Regions from separate parts of the Paenibacillus sp. FSL R5-0766 genome, predicted to be linked through region 1. Evidence: predicted binding sites of a transcription regulator. Region 1 holds the regulator's gene; the other holds the start of a gene.
The links. Region 1 encodes NrdR, which represses ribonucleotide reductase genes. Its sites were predicted from a motif close to AACACNATATATNGTGTT; they were not measured.
Positions count from the first base shown of each region.

Region 2: MKY66_RS27950 (anaerobic ribonucleoside triphosphate reductase) is a predicted target of NrdR. The motif match lies at 8,468-8,485, and genes of this name have one in related genera.

Region 1 is NZ_CP150227.1:2,126,756-2,137,084, reverse strand. It holds gene MKY66_RS09735 (hypothetical protein) at 60-191, opposite strand; gene MKY66_RS09730 (hypothetical protein) at 827-1,093, opposite strand; gene nrdR (transcriptional regulator NrdR) at 1,743-2,210, opposite strand; gene MKY66_RS09720 (alpha/beta-type small acid-soluble spore protein) at 2,327-2,548, shown strand; gene MKY66_RS09715 (lytic transglycosylase domain-containing protein) at 2,631-3,194, opposite strand; gene coaE (dephospho-CoA kinase) at 3,191-3,787, opposite strand; gene MKY66_RS09705 (manganese efflux pump) at 3,797-4,612, opposite strand; gene mutM (DNA-formamidopyrimidine glycosylase) at 4,713-5,540, opposite strand; gene polA (DNA polymerase I) at 5,659-8,313, opposite strand; gene phoU (phosphate signaling complex protein PhoU) at 8,549-9,208, opposite strand; gene pstB (phosphate ABC transporter ATP-binding protein PstB) at 9,272-10,027, opposite strand; gene MKY66_RS09680 (methyl-accepting chemotaxis protein) at 10,257-10,329, opposite strand, start outside.
Region 2 is NZ_CP150227.1:6,470,778-6,481,106, reverse strand. It holds gene MKY66_RS27970 (FAD-dependent oxidoreductase) at 10-1,554, opposite strand; gene MKY66_RS27965 (glycoside hydrolase family 3 C-terminal domain-containing protein) at 1,924-4,746, shown strand; gene MKY66_RS27960 (methyl-accepting chemotaxis protein) at 4,899-5,738, opposite strand; gene nrdG (anaerobic ribonucleoside-triphosphate reductase activating protein) at 5,955-6,464, opposite strand; gene MKY66_RS27950 (anaerobic ribonucleoside triphosphate reductase) at 6,461-8,422, opposite strand; gene MKY66_RS27945 (histidine kinase dimerization/phospho-acceptor domain-containing protein) at 8,904-10,329, shown strand, end outside.

The DNA of each region.
Region 1 (10,329 bases):
ATAGACACTTCAATATTTTTTTCCATAATTTATATCTATTTCTTCATTAACTCCTGCAATCAAACTTCTTTCATCGCTTCCCCAACCTCTTCATCAGAAAGTTGGTCATATTCCTCACCATTGAAATGTAAAAGAATATTTGTCATAATGTCTCCCTCTTCTGACTCAGAGTACATCTTCCATGCTGCCATGCCATGATTCTTATAGTTGTCTTCACATTTATCCATCCATTCGTTTACAATTGATACGTACTCACGAATCGCTTCATTCTTATCATCAAATTAAAACACTTCCGTTTTAAAGTGTCGCGGCTGTCTATTGATGCGCTTTGAGTCATCAAGATAGAAATGTGCTAAGATAATTTGCCATGGTTTCATGCTTACTCCTCTTTTCTAATTGTAGTTTTATTGTAATTCTTCAATTCAGTTTTAAATCCTATATGTATTGTCGAATATCCAAGTCCGACTTTGAATTGTACAATAACTACTGTTTGTGATATTTAATTTCACACAAGAGTTGGAACCCAAAGTTCTCTTATCCTTGGTCGTCAATAATATAGGACTCGCCATAAACGGCTAGTTGCAAGGATTCGCTTTTCGATTTAGAAAAGAATGTGGTAAGGGATTTACCCCGATTTCGTGGAGGAGTATTGTTCGTGTTATGCTTGAATTGGATGAAATAATAGGCGATAATCCAATGTGCACAAAAATGTGCATATTCAAAACATGAACAATCAGGATTGGTTATGAGCCATCATAACGTTGGGGGTTACTAGTTATCAGGTAAAGCAAAAAACAGCCGTGTGAGGGCTGTTAGGAGTGTTTCATTATATACTAACTCTTTGTTTGGAACGATCTATTTTAAAATCAGCCAGTATATATTTTGAGTAGATGCCTTGCTTCATGCATTCCCCACAAAACGTACCAACTTCAGTTGAACTTAAACGTATAGTTCTTTGACATCTGTTACACTCACACATCAATAATTTCTTCCTTAACTCATAATATTTCTTTGAAAGAGCTATGGTTTTATCATTGGTGTATCCTTCTTTTACTCGCTGCTTCTTACGATGATTGTTTGCTTTAAATCTCACTAATTGAACCAACTCCTCACATTTTTATTTCCTTTTTATTCTAACATACTTCGGTACTATACCCCAAGTTTTTACATCATAAGAACAAATAAAAAAGCCCCTAAGGGGCCGTATTTGAGAAGTCAGGTTGCATATAGCCAAGTTGGGTCATCAAGTATCTCCAAGTTAATTCAACCAGATTGCTAAGACTATTAAAAATTACCGATGAAAGGTCGGTAAAATTTGGAGTGTATTTGTAAAGTAAAATTGCTATCGCTGCAACTCCAAGGATGAATAGATATTTGATTTCATCCAATTTAATTGCGCGTATTATATTCATGTCCTTGATATTTATAGGGATATTATCCCATGAGAAGGACTGGAAATAAAAAAAGCTACGCTTTAAGCGTAGTTTCTAAATTGCTTTGTTATGTACTTTGGTAGTGTTTCTAGTAAGCGGGTTCTCCCAGCTGAGCTAAGGCCCCAGGATATGAAATAGATAACTTGTCCAGCACTGCTACGTTCCACAGGCGACTCCTATATCATATAAAATCCAGCTTTCGCTGTCAATCACTTTTTCAAGATCCAAAGTGATTGGAGAAGAACAACCGATTTCTCTGGTACACACGGACTGGAACTCCAGACTGCTCTTCTCCCTTTCCCCACTTCACTAATCCTCCAGATTGTCTTTGGACAACAGGGATTTCAGTTCTTTCATGAACATATTGATATCTTTGAACTGGCGATATACCGACGCAAAGCGTACATAAGCCACTTCATCTACGGGAAACAGCTGCTCCATCAATAACTCACCAATCTGGCGACTCTCGACTTCAGCATCGGCTGTATTACGCAGAGATTTCTCTACTTCAGATACCATCATCTCCAGGGTCTCTACGGAGACTGGACGTTTCTCACAGGCACGAATAAGCCCGCGGAGAATCTTGTCCCGGCTGAACTCTTCCCGACTGCCATCTTTCTTAATAACAATCAGTGGAGTCTCTTCAATCATCTCAAACGTTGTAAATCTGCGGGCACACTGCTCACACTCACGGCGACGACGAATGGATTTTGCCTCGTTGGCCGGACGCGAATCAAGCACTTTGGTACCCATATAACCGCAATAAGGACACTTCAAATCAGATCACTTCCCACGTTTTACTTTTTACCACATATTCCCTGTCTTGATTTTGTAATGAAAAATGCATTGCCGACACATAATACTTTTACCAACCCACGAGGAGGTGAACAGCAATGGCACAAAGCAATGGTAACTCCAACAACCTGGTGGTAACTAAAGCTTCCGCAGCACTCGAGCAAATGAAATATGAAGTTGCTCAAGAACTCGGAATCAGCATCCCACAAGACGGATACCAAGGTAACATGACTTCTTACGAGAACGGTTCGATCGGTGGATACATCACGAAGCGTCTGGTAACAATTGCAGAACAGCAATTGGCAGGTCAATACCAATAATATCTGCATCGTAATACGCTACACAGAGGAGCATGGAGCGGCCGGTGAATAACCGGCCTGCTCTGTGCTTCTACTTATATACTTAGAACGTATTATAGATCTTTACATACTGATTATAATAGTAAATGACTCTTTGTACATAGTGACGCGTCTCACCAAACGGAATATCTTTCACCGTATCAAATGAGCCATCCCACACACCATCTCTAAGCCAACTGTTCACTTTGCCTGGTCCCGCATTATAGGCAGCGATCATAACTGCTTCATTGCCATCGAATTGATCGGATAGATTCCGCAGATACCATGTGCCTAACTGAATATTTCGTTCAGGCTCGTGCTTTAATTCCTCCAGTGAAGTGTCGGGAATTTTGGCTTGTTCCAGTATCCAGTTTGCCGTGTCTGGCATCAGTTGCATGAGCCCGATGGCGCCCCGTTTGGATTCCTTGCTTGTCTTAAAATTGGTCTCCACCTTGATAATGGAAGCAATCAGAAACGGATCAACCTCATAACTCTGAGATTGGGCACGGATCTCTTCCTTATAATGTATGGGATAGAACCATGCCATCCAGTTAGTATTCAGAAATAACACCAGTACAAAGGACACAAACATCAACAGCAGTACACGTTTCTTACGCAATATTCTCATAACAAACCCTTACGCTGTAGAAATGAGTCAATTTGCTGCTCCGTCGCAGGCCATAAACCGCTGTTATCAATGACAATGTCTGCCAGCTTCTTTTTGCGCTCAATATCCATCTGTACATCCATCCGGGCCTCAGCCTGTTCTGCAGTCATTCCATCCCGACTCATCAAGCGATCTCGTTGGACCGACCTTGGAACATATACAACCATGACTTCCTCGAAACCATCTTCCAGACCTGATTCATAGAGCAAAGGAATATCAGACACCACAAGTTTATCCGGATGTTGCAATTCGTATGCAGCAGCCCGTTCACGCATCACTCTTCGGATCGCCGGATGTGTGATAGCCTCCAATGCCTTTCGTTCCTCTGGTTGTTGAAAAACAATGCTTCCGAGCTTTTTCCGATCCAGTGTTCCATCTTCGTTCAGTATGGCTTGTCCAAACCGCTTAACAGCGGCGGCCAACACGGGATGCCCGGGCATCATAACTTCCCGGGCAATAACGTCTGCATCGATGAGCAACGCTCCCTTACTGGCGAGATAGGCGGAAACACTGCTTTTGCCTGTCGCGATCCCGCCGGTTAAGCCTATATTCATCGTTTCACCTCATAACAACTTCATTATTCCCATAATCATTAACATTAGCGCTGGCAATACAGACAGTCTTCGCATCCAGCGCAGAGCTGAGAATCGTAGGCCAACCTTCATGCCGAGTGACAGAAACGCCCCACTAAACAGTGCAATAATGAGTGCTGTCCATAGTGTAGGGAATCCCAGAAGTGCCGCTCCCAAACCTGCTCCAAACGCATCCAGAGACAGGGCAATACCAAGCCACATCGCTTCTTGGGCAGATATACTCCCCGAGTTATCCATATCCGCCTTGGAGGGACTGCGAAGGATCTGAATGACAACGCCCAGCTTGCGCAACTCCAGTGTAAATACCATTCGTTCCAGTGATCCATTTGAAGCCGACTGCTCCAGATCCAGTGCAAGCACCTGATTTCTGCCCTTTGAAGTCGACAGTCTCTCTTGTGCTTCTCCCACCCCAGTTACCGTTTCTTCTGTTCCCTCACCCATTCCAGTGTCTATTTCCAGCTGTTCTTTGCCTTGCTTCCGAATTAGTTGCAACAGTGACCATGCACCAATACCTATCAATATGACGGCTCCCACGATCGAAGCGATATCCGGTGACACCACATGGGACAACAACACACCTACTTGCATCGACAAGGCAATAACCAATCCCGAACAGATCGAAATAACAGCGATAGATAACAGGGGAATCTTAGTCCTCCGTAACCCATATGTAATCCCGACTCCAAAACCATCTAAACTAAGCGCCAAAGCAAGCGCCAGCAATGAAATAAAATGATGCAGCACCCCGGACTCCTCCTCTGTGCGGTACTCGTGCCAACTGAAGATGCCAGTATGGGTATACGCCCGCTTATTTCTGCCATATCAGTATATGGAGGGAGGAATCCAAGGGTGCTATGATTTCATCATTTCGTTCATTCAGTTCATGTTACAACAGCTGACAGTTTGGACAAAAATGCGTGCCACGGCCACCAACCACCGTTTTTTCAATTAACGTACCACAAGTTGTACATGGTTCTGATTTGCGTCCATAGATTTTCAGTTGATGCTGGAACATCCCCATCTCACCCTGTCCATTCACATAGGACTTGATGGAAGATCCACCTGCATTCACTGCATCTTGCAACGTAGCCACAATCGCTTCATGAAGCACCGTTAACTGAGCTTCGGTCAGTGTCTTGGCGATGGTCTCGGGATGGATACCTGCGCGAAATAAAGCCTCGTCCACATAAATATTCCCGATACCAACCACATATGCCTGATTTAAAAGCACAGCCTTGATTTTGGTTGTACGCTTGCCAACCGCCTCGCGGAATGCAGTTACCGTAAAGGCTGGATCAAGCGGCTCCAGTCCCAGCTTCAGCAGAGGTTTGGACACCAGTTCCTCACCTGCATTGAACAGATGCATCGTACCAAATTGACGCACATCCTTATAACGCAATTCCGTACCATCATTAAAATGGAAGATCACATGTGTATGTTTCTCCACATCTTCATGCTGCTCGTACACACCGTATCTTCCTTCCATCCGCAGATGGGAGACAAGCACCAGCCCGTCCAGCAAAATACGCAAAAACTTGCCGCGGCGCTCCACCCCAATAACGGTATGTCCCGCTAGTTCCATTGCAAATGCATCTATGTCGTCCGGCCGCTGAATAATCCGCGGCAAGCTAACGGTAACATGATCAATCGTTTTGCCCACAATAAGTTGATTCAATGTTCTTCTGACTGTTTCGACTTCCGGTAATTCCGGCATGATGTTCTCACCTCCCCTATATTATAACGGAAGATGGCACTCAGCGGGACCCTTTTCTTATATCTCAAACATGGAAAGGCCTTTTGTAAAATACCGGAAAAACCGCGCAGCACTTGATTTATTTCGCTTCGTACCAGTTATCACCAAAGCTGACTTCTGCTTTCAGAGGAACGGACAGTTCCAAAGCTTTTTCCATAACAGAAGGGACTAACTCTTTCATCAGTTCCAATTCATCCGCAGGCACTTCGAATACAAGCTCATCGTGCACCTGAAGCAACATACGGCTCTTCAGCTTGCGTTCCCGCAGCGCTTCATCCATCTGTACCATGGCCAGCTTGATGATATCTGCCGCTGTTCCCTGAATCGGTGTATTCATCGCCGTACGCTCTGCGAAGGAACGCAGATTGAAGTTGCTGGCATTAATCTCTGGCAGGTAACGACGTCGTTCCAACAGCGTTTTGACGTAACCATCCTGACGAGCTTCCTTCACAATGTCATCCATATATCGGCGGACACCCTGGAATACTTCAAAATATTGATCAATAAACTGCGCAGCCTCTTTACGCGTAATGTGCAGGTTCTGGGACAAACCATAATCACTTATTCCATACACGATACCAAAGTTAACTGCCTTGGCGGAGCGACGCATATCTCCATCCACATCCTCAGGCTTCACGCCGAATACATCCGAAGCGGTCTTTGTATGAATATCCATATCGTTGACAAACGCTTCCTTCAAGCGCTCATCGTCCGAAATGTGTGCCAGTACACGCAGTTCAATCTGGGAATAGTCTGCTGCCAAAATGGACCATCCTGGCTCGGAAGGAACAAATACCTTCCGGATTTTGCGACCTTCCTCCATCCGAATCGGAATGTTCTGCAAGTTCGGGAATTGGCTGCTAAGTCGTCCGGTAGCGGCGATGGTCTGACGATAATACGTATGCACCTTGCCATCCCGATTGGATATCTCTTTGAGCAACCCTTCCACATAAGTGGATTGCAGCTTGGCAAGCTGACGATATTGCAGAATATGCTTGACCACATCATTATAAGGAGCCAATTTCTCCAATACTTCCGCATCTGTGGAATAACCCGTTTTTGTTTTCTTCACCACTGGCAAGCCCAATCTATCAAATAAAATCTCACCCAGTTGCTTCGGTGAATTTAGATTAAATTCCGTTCCTGACAGCTTGTAGATCTCAGCCATCAACCTGCTGATCTGTTCTTCAAACTCACTGCCCAAAGCCTGTAGATCGGCTGTATTGGCCTTGATACCCTGTTTCTCCATGTCTGCCAATATGCGTGACAACGGCATCTCCAGTTCATGGAACAGTGAATTCATCTCATCGGTTTCCAACACCTGCTCCTGAAGTGGAATAATGGCTGCTACTGCAGCAGCCTTCCGACATAGGAAATCGCCCAAGATCTCCACTTCCGGTACCTTGTACTTGGCCCCTTTGCCCATAACCGTGTCATCCTCCACAAGTGACGGCAGACCATACTTGGTCGTGAGTCCACTAATCGTCTGGTTGGATTCCGTTGGATCAAGCAAATACGCTGCCAGTTGTACATCAAATGACGCACCAGCAAATTCAATGCCATGCGCATGCAGGGCCAGGTCTACACGATGAAGATCATACCCGCGCTTTGGCTGGTCTGAATTACCAAGCCATGCACGCACTGGAGCCGCTGCCTCGGAATGAAGCAATTCGGGAGATATGAACGTATAGGTTCCAGCGGAACCTACAGCAAGTCCAATCAATTTCGCTTGGTGCGGGTTATCCCCATGTGTCTCCACGTGGAGGACATCAATGGAATCGAGGGAACTGAACAGCTCACTGATGTTGTCCTCTGTTGCAATGGAGGATTCAACTTCGGCAGCAGGAACCGCTTCCTGTTCAGAACCAAGACTGCCACTGAACGACAGGCGTTCGAGCAGAGATTTGAATTCCAGCTTAGCCAATGCAGGGCCAGCATGTTCTTCTTTTAATCCCGCGAATTGCATATCCTCCCACGTCTGCTCCAGCGGAACTTCCCGGTGAATCGTCGCGAGTTGTTTGCTCATCCGGGCATCTTCGGCATGGGCCTCGATCTTTTCTTTCATCTTGCCTTTCAGCTCACTTGTGCCGTTCAGCACATCCTCTACCGATCCGAACTGGTGCAACAGTTTCAACGCTGTTTTCTCTCCAACCCCGGGAATCCCCGGAATGTTATCGGACGCATCGCCCATCAGACCCTTGAGATCAATGATTTGCAATGGCGTCAGACCATAACGCTCTTTAATCTGAGCAGGATCATACAGCTCGATATCGGTTACCCCTTTACGTGTCAGCCCGATATGTACATGTTCGGAAGCAAGCTGCAGCATATCTTTGTCACCCGATACAACAAGCACCTGTCTGCCCGCTTCATCTGCGCGTTTGGTTAACGTTCCGATGATGTCATCCGCTTCGAATCCAGCCAGCTCAAACTGAGCAATACCAAGTCCTTTCAGCAGTTCTTTGAGCAAAGGAAATTGCTCTGACAACTCTGGTGGTGTTTTCTCCCGTCCACCCTTGTATTCCTGGTACCCTTCGTGGCGGAACGTGATTTTGCCTGCATCAAATGCAACCATGACATGTGTAGGCTTATGCTCTTCAAGCAGTCTCAGCAGCATCGTGGTGAAGCCATATACCGCATTCGTATGCAGACCTTTTGAGTTGGTCAGAGGCGGCATTGCAAAAAACGCCCTGTAAATAATGCTATTTCCATCTATGAGAATAAACTTGTCCATTCCAGCACCTCGCGTATTATATGGTCAACCTCTTCAAATTACATCTACTCTCATGATACCATACCCACCTGTCACATCAAAAAGAATAGCCTCTTTTCACTTCATTTTTAATTGCAAAAAAAGAACCTTCTCCGCAGACAGCTGTACACAGCCTACCTGAGAGAAAGTCCTTTTCCATTCATATGATTGCATTACTTAATCAGTACTGATTCCCCAATTCCAAAGTAATACTCTTCTATTGATTCAGATCCGGACGTTTACCTGTCACCAGGTATACCGTGCTCTCACCAATGTTGGTCGCATGGTCGCCAATACGTTCAATGTAACGTCCAACCATCATCAGCAGCATAGCCTGAGAAGCCTGATTAGGATGCTCTGTCATTAACGTGTAGAGATCACTGATCATGTGGCTGTACAGTTGATCGACCTGATCGTCCGTTTGAGCCATTTTATAGGCCAGGTCTGTGTTTTCTTTCAGGAAAGATTCGATGGATTCATCAATCATGGATTTCACGATCTCTGCCATTTGCGGGATATCCACCAGAGGTTTAATCAGCTTCTGTCCATCCATCCGTAGTGTTACCTTCGCCACATCGAGCGCAAGATCTCCCATACGCTCCAGATCACTGGAGATTTTGAATGCCACGATAATACGTCTGAGATCCTTCGCGACTGGCTGTTGTGTGATGATCAGTTTAGAGCCAAGTTCCATAATTTTGTCTTCAAGGGCATTCAGATTCGCATCATTCTTGATGATGACCTGAGCTTTCTCCGCGTTCATCGTTTGTAAACTCTCAATAGCACCATCCAATGCTGCTCCTACATGTTCACCCATTTGTTTGAGCAAAGTACGCAGCTCTTCAAGCTCCTGATCAAATTCTTTTCTGCGAATCATAGATTTCATGTCCTCCTTATCCATCATCTCCGGGTATGCCGGGATCATTCCAATTCAGCTCGCTTAACCGAACCTTCCAGATATATAATCCTCGGTCCGGGAATCTTGCGGTGTGGAGAATAACGTCTCCGTATCAGCTGCCTCCACCACTTCACCATTCAGGAAAAATACCGTGCGTCCAGATACCCTTGCCGCCTGGTGCATATTGTGGGTAACCATAACGATTGTGTACTTGTGATGCAATTCTTTCACCAGTTCCTCAATCTTCAATGTGGAGATCGGATCGAGTGCAGACGTTGCTTCATCCATTAGCAGAACGTCAGGCTGTACAGCCAGCGCCCGTGCAATACAGAGACGCTGTTGTTGCCCGCCAGACAAACTAAGTGCCGACTTTTTCAATACATCCTTCACTTCATCCCATAGGGCAGCATGGACAAGACTTTGTTCCACCAACTGATCCAGTTCAGCCTTTTGGGTTACCCCGTGCAAGCGCGGTCCATAAGCCACGTTATCATAGATGGACTTCGGGAAAGGATTCGGTTGTTGAAACACCATGCCAACTCGTTTGCGCAGTGTCTCCACTTCAATCTCATTACTGTAAATGTCAGAGCCACTCAGCATAACCTGTCCTTCCACACGAACACCCGGAATCATGTCATTCATCCGGTTTAACGTGCGAAGCAATGTCGATTTACCACAACCTGACGGCCCGATGAACGCAGTAACGGTTTTTTCCGGCAGATCCATCGATATATTTTTAAGCGCATGATGCGTATCATAATATAAATTAAGATTTTCAATGTGAATGAGGTCCTTCATGGATGTTCACTTCTCCTTCGCTGCAGGGACACGGAAACTCCCTTTACGTTGAGACCGATACTGATAATCTTTCATCGCTGCTCGGCCATCTTTAATATCCTACCCTTTCATTGTAAAAACAGTATCACTTTCATGTTAACGGAATGTAAAAAAGACATCCTTAACCTTCATGATCTGCTTGATGGATCAATCTGATTGCTGATGCCTGCTTTATTGACTACCTTATAGTTTACTCTCCATTCGAAACCATCTCATCCAGCTTCGTACGAATGTGCTCTGCAACTTCTCCAGCTTTCCCGCCT
Region 2 (10,329 bases), 2.7 Mb from region 1:
AAATGTCGGTTATTCTTGTGCATCCAGAACTTTAAGGTCTTCCACAGCAGGGCCCTCAATCACATGGCCTGCATAATTGAAGCGGGAACCATGGCATGGGCAATCCCACGAACGCTCGCCCTCGTTCCATTCGACTTCGCACCCCAGATGGGTGCAGGTGGTATCCACGAGAAACAGCTTGCCACTGGTGTCTTTGTAGGCACCAGCCCGTTTGCCATTATGTCGAACGACAGCTCCTTCGTCTTCACCAATATCGCTAACATTTTTGTGCACAATGCCTACTTTACCGGAGATTAATTCCTTGGCTACATTCATATTTTCCACAATAAAGTGTTTCATGCCAGGATCAGCCTTGAATCTTGCCGGATCGAATATGGCAGCATGAGGGTTGTCACGTCCAGTGATGCGATCCGCAAGAATGTGTCCTGCCATTGTACCAGTCGTCATACCCCATTTGGCAAACCCGGTCGCCACATAGACACGTTCATGTCTTCCGGTAATCGGTCCGATGTAGGGCACCTTGTCGATAGAGATCAGATCCTGGGCTGACCAGCGAAAAGGGATGTTGCGGATGCCAAATGTCTCCGCTGCGAACTGCTCGAGTCGTTCATAATGACCGAAGGTGCAGATGCCTTGTCCGGTTTTGTGATTTTCGCCGCCAAAGAGGATAAGTTCCTTACCGTCATGTAAGACGGTACGCAAGGAGCGGGACGGTGTATCGTCCGAGATGTACATGCCGCCGGCATAGGGTTTCTCCGGTTCGACTAATACGGCGTAGGATCGTTCCGCATGTAACCGCGTGAAATAGAATCCGGGATCATAGACAGGGAAATGAGAAGCTACAACAACATGTTCTGCTGTTACAGATGGGCCATCGCCATAGGTTCGTACATGCAGAGAAGCATCTTCCTCTACATCTGTAACTGTCGTATGCTCATAGATCTGTACCCCTTGTTTCACAGCGGAATCGAGCAAGTAGTGGAGGTAGGCCAGCGGATCATATCGTGCCTGACCCGGCATGCGAATACCTGCCCTTGCGGGAACAGGAATAGGGAGTGGGTCTACCCACTCACCAGGGATGTTGAGTTTGCCATAGGCGGTCAGCTCGATCTCCAGTTTTTTGATGTTTTCCTCTGATTGAATGTAGACGTAGGCATCTTCCTCTGCCCACTGGCAATCAATCTGTTTTTCCTTCACCAGATTGCGCATCCACTTCGCGGCATCGGCATTACCTTCATAGTACATTCGAGCCTGTTCTTGTCCGAAATGATGCATAATTTCATCAAATATGACACCGTGTTGTGCAGATACCTTGGCAGTGGTATGACCGGTCGTGCCATCCAACACTTTTCCAGCCTCCAGCACGACTACACGCATACCCGTCTGTGCCAGCAGATAAGCGGTGGTAATGCCTGCAATACCGGCACCGATAATGGCCACATCAGCGGTAATATCTTCTGTCAGTTTCGGATAGCTATCGAATTCATGCGTAGCACGCCACAGTGATTCGGGGACCGGGGGCAGACCCGTCTTGGGCTGCTGATTGTCGCTCATTTTTTTTCCTCCTTGATTATCTTCAATCTATCGAATGGGATGTTGTTCAGCGCACATCGTTGTACTCTTATTCATGATTGCCAGACTATGCCAGGAAAAAACGGTGTTGTTTAGATTTTGCAGAGGTGATGTTCACAATTTCCTGCATAGAACCTCTGTTTTTTTTGTTAAACATGCTATATGATAGGATTACCGAAATCGTTTTAGGTTTTGAAAAGGGGACCAGGTTTTACACCTGTAAACGTTGATTGTATAAGGATTAATCTATCTATTGGAAGAAAGATTTCATCCGAATTAACCCCCGTTTTTTCTTGATATATGTATTCGCTATCATTTTAATTAACTACCGATAACCAAAGGAGATTCTATATGACCACCAACCAAACGAAATATCCGTTTCAAGATACAGCACTAGAGTTAGACACCCGTGTGAGGGACCTTGTATCCCGCTTGACGGAAGATGAAAAAATTGAATCCATGCTGCAATATCAACCGGCAGTAGACCGTTTGGGTGTGCCTGCATACAAACACGGAACAGAAGCTGCCCACGGCTTGGCCTGGCTTGGAGAAGCAACATCTTTCCCACAACCGGTGGGGCTGGCATGCACATGGGATGCGGATTTGATGAAGGAGATTGGCTCCGTGCTTGGAGACGAGGCACGTGTATTTTATAAACGCAATCCGGCAGTGAACGGTCTTACCCTGTGGGCACCTACAGTAGATATGGAACGTGACCCGCGCTGGGGACGGAATGAAGAGGCGTATGGTGAAGATCCGGAACTGACAGCCGAGCTGACAACAGCATTGGTCAAAGGAATTCAGGGCGACCATCCGAAGTATTACAAAGCGGTCGCTACCTTGAAGCATTTTCTTGCGAATAATAACGAAGTGGATCGCGGAAGCGGTTCGTCCAGCATTGATCCGCGCAACATGCGTGAATATTATCTGAAAGCGTTCGAGAAGCCATTTAAAGAAGGCGGCGCACAGTCCATGATGACAGCGTACAACTCCATTAATGGTACGCCAGCGTTGTTGCATCCTTTTGTGAACGAGATTGTCAAAGGCGAATGGGGCATGGATGGTTTCGTTGTCAGTGATGCAGGCGATGTAATGGGCATCATGAATGATCATAAATACTATGATTCCCACACACCAGGTACGGTAGAGTCCGTTAAAGCTGGAATTGATAGCATCACCGATGATGCTGAGCTGTCCAAACAGGCACTACGTGAAGGATTGGAACAAGGTACGCTCACGATGGATGACATCGATAAGGCGTTGTTCAATACGTTCCGTGTGCGTTTCCGTCTAGGCGAGTTCGATCCGGAAGAGGGCAATCCGTACGCTGCTATTGGTGAAGAGTCCATGATGACGGAGAAAGCAAAAGAACTGTCGCTCAGAGCCGCAAGAGAACAAGTGGTATTGCTCAAAAACGACAAAGGAACGCTCCCGCTGGACAAAACAAAAGCTGGTAAAGTGGCTGTGATTGGTCAATTGGGCGGAACCGTCTATCGTGACTGGTATGCAGGCACCATGCCTTATAACGTATCCCCGCTTGAAGCGATCTGTGGCAAAGTAGGCAGCGATAAAGTATCATTCAAGGATGGTAATGATCGTATTACGTTAACTTCCATAGCCAATGGGAAGAAAATTGGACTGGCAGAAGGTGAGAAATCACCTGTGATTGCTTCGGGAGAAGCGGAGACGTTCATGGTTTCCGACTGGGGCTTCGGAAGTTATACATTACAGGCGGAAAGCAACGGCAAATATCTGACCACAGATGAAGAGACCGTAACGGCTTCCGCTGATGAAGTGTACGGCTGGTTCGTGAAGGAAGTATTCCACCTGTTGCCACAACAGGACGGAAGTGTAGGTCTGACCACTTGGAATGGCAAAACGGTGACTGCACCTAATGGTGGAAACGATGCATTCGTAGTGTCCGAAGAACTGAAAACCTTTGGTGCCACAGAGACGTTCAAGCAGGATGTGTTTGTGAACGGACTTGAAGAAGCGGTAGCAGCGGCTAAGGCTGCGGAAACGGCGATTGTCTTTGTTGGTAATAATCCCCTTGTAAATGGTAAAGAAGAGATTGACCGTCCAAGTCTGGATCTCGCCGAATCCCAGCAACGTCTGGTTGAGGCGGTCTATGCCGCGAACCCGAACACGGTAGTTGTCATCGTGGGTAGTTATCCGTTCACATCGAATTGGGTTCAGGAGAACATCCCGGCGGTATTGTATACTTCACACGCAGGACAGGAACTGGGTAACGCAGTAGCAGACGTACTCTATGGCGACTATGCGCCTGCAGGCCGTTTGAACATGACATGGGTACAATCAGCAGATCAACTGACCGACATCAAGGATTACGATATCATTCAATCCGGTCGGACATATCAATATTTTGAAGGTAATGTATTGTATCCGTTTGGACATGGTCTGACGTATGCAACGTTTAAATACAGCAATTTGGAACTTAGCCCAGCTCAAGTGGGTACAGAGGGCAACGTTACGGTAACTGTAGATGTGACCAATACCGGTACAATCGCCAGTGACGAAGTTGTACAGTTGTACGTTCGTGCAGGCAAATCGCGGGTGAAACGTCCACTCAAAACGTTAAAAGGATTCCGTCGTCTTCATGTCGAAGCGGGAGCTACAGCGAAAGTCAGCTTCACCTTGCCTGTTCAGGAACTGGCAATCTGGGATGTAACTCGTGATCGGTATGTCGTGGAAAGTGGAACTTACTCCATCATGGTTGCCAAGTCATCCTCTGATGTTCAGCTGGTTGCAGACCTGACGGTAGAAGGAGAGATAATCCCTGCTCGTAATCTGGCTGTGGCTACTCGTGCAGAGAATTATGATGCTTACCTGGGTGTTGATCTGGATGAGAGCAAAGAGGGCGGAAGTGCTGTCCGTGTAGTTGGAGAGCAAGGATGGATTGCCTTCAAGGATGCCGATCTAGGTAATGGGGCAGCAACAATTGAAGCTCGTGTATCCGCGGAACAAGCAGGCGCTGTGTTGGAAGTGCGACTCGGCTCTTCGGAGGGTACGCTAGCAGGACGTGTGGAACTGGCACAGGGCGAAGCCCAACAGTGGTCTACCGTGGAGGCGCAACTTACAGGTGCAGCAGGTACGCAGGATATATATATTGTGCTGTCCGCAGGCGTGCGCATCAGTCACTTTGAGATTCGTTAAGTCAAATAACTCATGAAAAAGCCTCCGAATGCATTCGGAGGCTTTTGTTGGTCTATACACTGGTTGGATCAGGATGCTTCTTCCTGTCCAACTCTTTTATCCTGAGCGGTAACACTAGAATTATACAAAATGCTTTGCCATCGCACGTATTTTTATTTTCCGTCAAACGTAATCATTTTTTGCACAAATTGCTTCAATTGTTTGTTGGTTTCATTCAGTTGCTCAATTGTGCTCATGAAATTGTTTACGAGTTCAGCCTGCTCTTGGGAGCTTGCAGTGATCTCACCAAGTTCATTCTCCATGCCTTGAATGGATTGCCGAACTGAGAGAAGAGAATCTTCAATACGGGCCGTCGCTTCTTTGGTATCCACAGACAGTTTGCGAATTTCTTTGGCAACAACGCCAAAACCTGCACCTGCTTCCCCTACACGAGCAGCTTCAATGGCTGCATTCAAGCCGAGCAGATTGGTTTGTTCGGAGATTTCACGAATGAAGCTGGCGACTTGGGTTACATTTCCTGATTTCTGTACGGCTTGTTTGGAATTATTCCGGATCTCTTCAGTTGTGGCACTGAGTTCCTCGGAGTGTGCAGCTACATGCTGTACACTGTCAATTAACTGGTTGGTCAGATTTTCGGTAGCATCCATGAGCTGTTGCAACTGGTCCTGGTCATCCATACTGTAGAGCAGGTTAAACAGGGCGATGATTTCACCTTGTTCGTTTTTAATGGGAATGAAAGCCACATCAAAAGGAACACCGAACAAATCTTTAGGATAGTGATCGAATCGTTTGACGGTACCGCCGTTGAGATCAGCAAAATTTCGATTTCCATCCAATAGAGGGTCGCCGGGTTGATAATTCAGTTGTTTTAACGATTCCCCTGCTGAGAAATATAGGAATTTTTCACGATCAATCACGGAGAGGGTTACATCCTGACGAATCGTATCTCGAAAGAAAGGCATACATGTAATTAATGCTTGAACAATATCCATATAAAAGATGATTCCTCCCTGATTACCTTATGTAAACGGTTAAATTTTAAATACTAACTTAATAACTACCTATATTATATATCGTCATGCAATAGAGAAGAAAATAGAGAGAATGGATAAAACCTATTTCTTAAAGAAGACCGCTATACGCCAACAAGACACGAGTCCACTGGGGACCCGTGCCTTAATAATTGGTGAGGGGAGTAAAACCAATGTTTACCGCATACTGAGCTGCATTGTAACGATGGTTCGAGTGGCTAGTGTTGCACGGACATCAATCAAACGCTGATTCCGGCTACCCCGGAAGGGAAGGGAGACATCACGCTCCGCTTCAACGTATCGACCGTCAATAATCACATCGCACAACCGGGCAAGCTCCGCTCTCGCAGGGTCGGTAATCAGTTCTTCATATTCAAATCCCGTGTAGGCCCATACCGTCAGATCAGGACGTGCAGCGCGGAGCTGTTGAACCCAAGACGTACATTCTGCTGCCGAGAAAAAGGGATCACCACCACACAACGTAACGCCATCCAGCAATGGATGGGTCGTCACTTCATGCAGAATCTGCTGCTGCCGCTCCTCTGTAAAGGGCTCCCCCGCTCGAAAGCTCCATGAATCCGGACTGAAGCAGCCCGGACAGGCGTGACGACATCCGCTGATGAACAACACAGCACGCAGGCCGGTCCCTTCATTCACCGATTCCGGGATGTAACCATATAGATTCACCGGTGTTTCACCCGATCCCGCACTTCAGCTTGTTTCGCAGCATTGAAGCGTACTTTGTAATCCCCGGTCAGATAGCCCGTTACGCGGCGTAACCGCTGGAAGTGTACATGGTTCTCATGGGCTTCACAGCCTGGGCATACATCCCCGATGACGCCTTCATAACCACATGCAGGACAGCGATCAATCGGGTGATTAATGGAGAAATATCCGATATCCTGTGCCAGTGCATATTGCACGATCCGCAGGAAAGCTGCGGTGTTGGCTCGAACGTTCCCGTCAAGCTCCACATAGGAGATTGCACCCGCATTACATAACGTATGGAACGGGGCCTCCAGTTCAATCTTCCGATAAGCTGGAAGAGTATGGTATACCGGGATATGGAATGAGTTCGTATAATACTCCCGATCATTAACTCCAGGAATGAGGCCATAACGCTCTCTGTCAATCTTTGTGAATTTGCCGGACAACCCTTCAGCAGGTGTGGCAAACAGGGTGATATTCAGGTTATGCTGCTCGCTCATCCGGTCACAGAACTCTCTCATGGTCCGAATAATGTTCAGTGCTTCACGATGTACATGAGTGTCCTGCCCATGATGGCGCCCATAGAGAGCTGTCATACATTCTGCGAGACCGATAAAACCAAGAGATAATGTTCCATGCTTTAAAAGCTCGGCAACCGGCTCGTTCGGGCCAAGCTGTTCTCCACCTTCCCATACACCCTCCCGCATCATGAAGTCCGATGCCTTGGCAGGCTGCAATGTCTGAATTCGGTAGCGGTGCAGCAGGCCGGAAGCGGCATTATGCATAACTGACTCCAAAGCAGTATAGAATCCGGTTCGGTCAGCGACAGCTCTTGCACCTTGGCAAATACCAAACCGGATGCCGAGCTTCACGAGGTTAATGGTGTTGAAGGACAGATTACCTTTACCACTTTGACGATTGCGACCAAACCGGTCAGCCAGTGTACGTGTGCGGCATCCCATTGTTGCAATGATCGTATCCGGATCTTCCCGATGATAGTAGGGCAGATTGAAAGAGGCATCCACATTGACAAAGTTAGGATACATCCGCCGGGATGAACAGGTGACTGCGAGCCGGAACAGATCATAGTTCGGCTCTCCTTGAGCCTGATTGATCCCCTGTTTACATTGGAAAATATGTTGAGGGAACACGGGAGTCTCCCCGTTGCCCAGGCCACGAATGGTTGCTTCCAGCAACGAGCGTGATACCAACCGTCCTTCCGCAGAAGTACATAATCCATAGTTCAGTGAAGTAAATGGAATCTGACCACCCGCCCGGCTGCTCATCGTATTCAGGTTATGAATCAGTGATTCAGCAGCTTGTCCTGTCTCCAATTCAGTCTCTTCATAGGCGAAGGCATATGCCCGCGGACATTGATTCTTCGCTTCGATGCTATCCAGATGAAGCTGTTCATCCCCGATCAGAACATTTTCATCAAAGAGCCGTTGCCCTTTGCGGTAGTGTTTGCGGAACGATCGCTGTACATAAGGGGCCAAATCCCAGTCAATCTTATTGGCCGATACACCGCCATATTGACTGTTCTGCTGGGATTGGAAGATGATCGCAACCAGAGCCATTGCAGACATGATCGTCTGAGGTGTGCGAACCGATCCGTTGCCTGTATTGAAACCCGCAGCAAGAAGACGGTCAAACGGGATAAAGATGCAGTTGGTCGTTCCGAGTGCATACTGATCCAGATCGTGCACGTACAGATCCCCGTTCTCCACAGCTTGAGCAAGCTCTTCCGGCAGCACATGACGCAGAGCATGCCACTTGGCGGTCTCCGAACCGAGTCTGCTCATCTTGCCGCTGAAGGAGTCTCCGTTCAGATTGGCATTTTCCCTCAGCGTATCGGCGTCTTCTGCGCCAATAATTCGTCTTCCCAGGTCGGATAATAGATCGGATGCCGGTGGAGTGGCATACTCAAGCATGTTCATGTAAGGTTCCTCCTAAAATGATTGAATATCATTCAATTTCCGTATAACACTATATGTAGATTCGTCTTATCCATTTATAAACTATATGTGGTTTTTTGGGTGTGATAATGGTCACATAGTTTACAGGACAAAGCGGACTTTCCTTTAATTGCTGTGGATAAAGGTTCCCGAAGTTTGAGTAGAAGCGTATAATTTCTAGTTATCCTGCAAGGATAATATCCGAAGTCGGACAAGATGGACCTTGATCAATCTGAAAAGGCGTTTTGCCATAGTTTTTCGTTTGTTAATCCATCCGTTTAAGAACTGTTTTAACCGCAAATGGGCAATAAACAGGAAGTATGATTCTCTTATACAGCTACGGTGTTAATCATATAAGTATAGATTGTGACAGCTATTCGGATTTTTTGATGAACCCTTGTACGTGATTACACAATTATGATCTACAGATTGGATAGTGCAGCTAAGATAAAAGGGGTGGATCATGGGGACGGCAGAAGGCATTACGAGAGGCTTCTATGAAGATATACAGGAAGCTGCGGCCCATATTGTAGACGTACTAAGTGGTATATTGAAGGTCAATACCATCTTTGTTGCTACGAATGACGGTTTGACGAATGTCATTCTGGAGGCGTTCAATCGCAAGGAAGAATTGATTGTAAAAGGTAGCGAACTTCCATTTGAAGATTCTTACTGCAGCTTGGTATTAAAAGATAAACATGAGAACCTTACAATCCAGAATACATGTGAACATCCGATGACAAGATTCATGGATGTCACGAGCGGGCTCGGCAATCGTTTCTTCGTGGGCGTGCCTATCATGCGAAGATCTGGCGAAACATTCGGGACCATCTGTCTGATGGATAATCCTGATTATGTAATCAGTGAAACCGACATGAAGACGCTGAAGGCGATGGCTGTATTCCTTGGCTATGTTGTGGACCTGGAGAGCACACTGCATCTTCAGGAGCGTAAACTGAGTGATTCGGAACAAATGCAAGAGCAGCTCCAGGCAGAGAAAGAACGAGCTGAATCGGAGGCCATGACCAAATCACAGATGCTCAAGCTGATGAGTCATGAGATTCGCAATCCGTTGAATGGCATTCTGGGACTGACTGATCTGATACGTACACCGGATATGCCTGAGGAGCAGTCAGAATATGTGAATATGATTGAGACGAGCGGCAATATTCTACTTTCTTTGTTGAACAATATGATGAATTTCAACATCAATGAGACAGGTAAAACGGTTATACATGATGATCCATTCGATCTGGTAGGTACAATCGAGAATACGGTCTATCTTTATGCGGGAATTGCGGCTGGCAAGAACATTGAGCTGGGATTAAATCTGGAGCTGAATGTGTCGCAAGTATTCGTTGGTGATGAGATCAAGATCGGACAGTTGCTTGCACATGTCATTCAATACGCTCTCGATTCAACGCGTGAGGGCTCCGTCCTGATCACGGCAGTGGTGAACGGAGAAGACACCGAAGAGACCGGTACACTTCTGCTCAAGGTGAATTACAGAGGTCAGACGTTATCGGATAAGAAGATGCAAACCTTTAACAGCCAAGAAGAGAAGTTGAATATCCAAAAACTGATTGGAAGCAATCTGGGTCTGGCTGTAAGCCAGAATCTTGCCATTCTCATGCATGGCCATATTCAGGTGAGCAGTGTGAAGGAAAATGAGACGGAATTCAACATATCCCTTCCGTTACGCAGATACTGGGAGTTACCTCAACTCGCAAGTGTTCAGCAGCGGTTAAAAGGGAAAAAGGTGTTACTTGCCAAGGACCCTGACATTTTGCAAGGCGTCTCTTCCCTGATGCGTAGGTGGGAGATGGATGTACACATGACCTCGAATTTGACATTAGCGCATGATTGGATCAACAAAGGATTCATGCCTG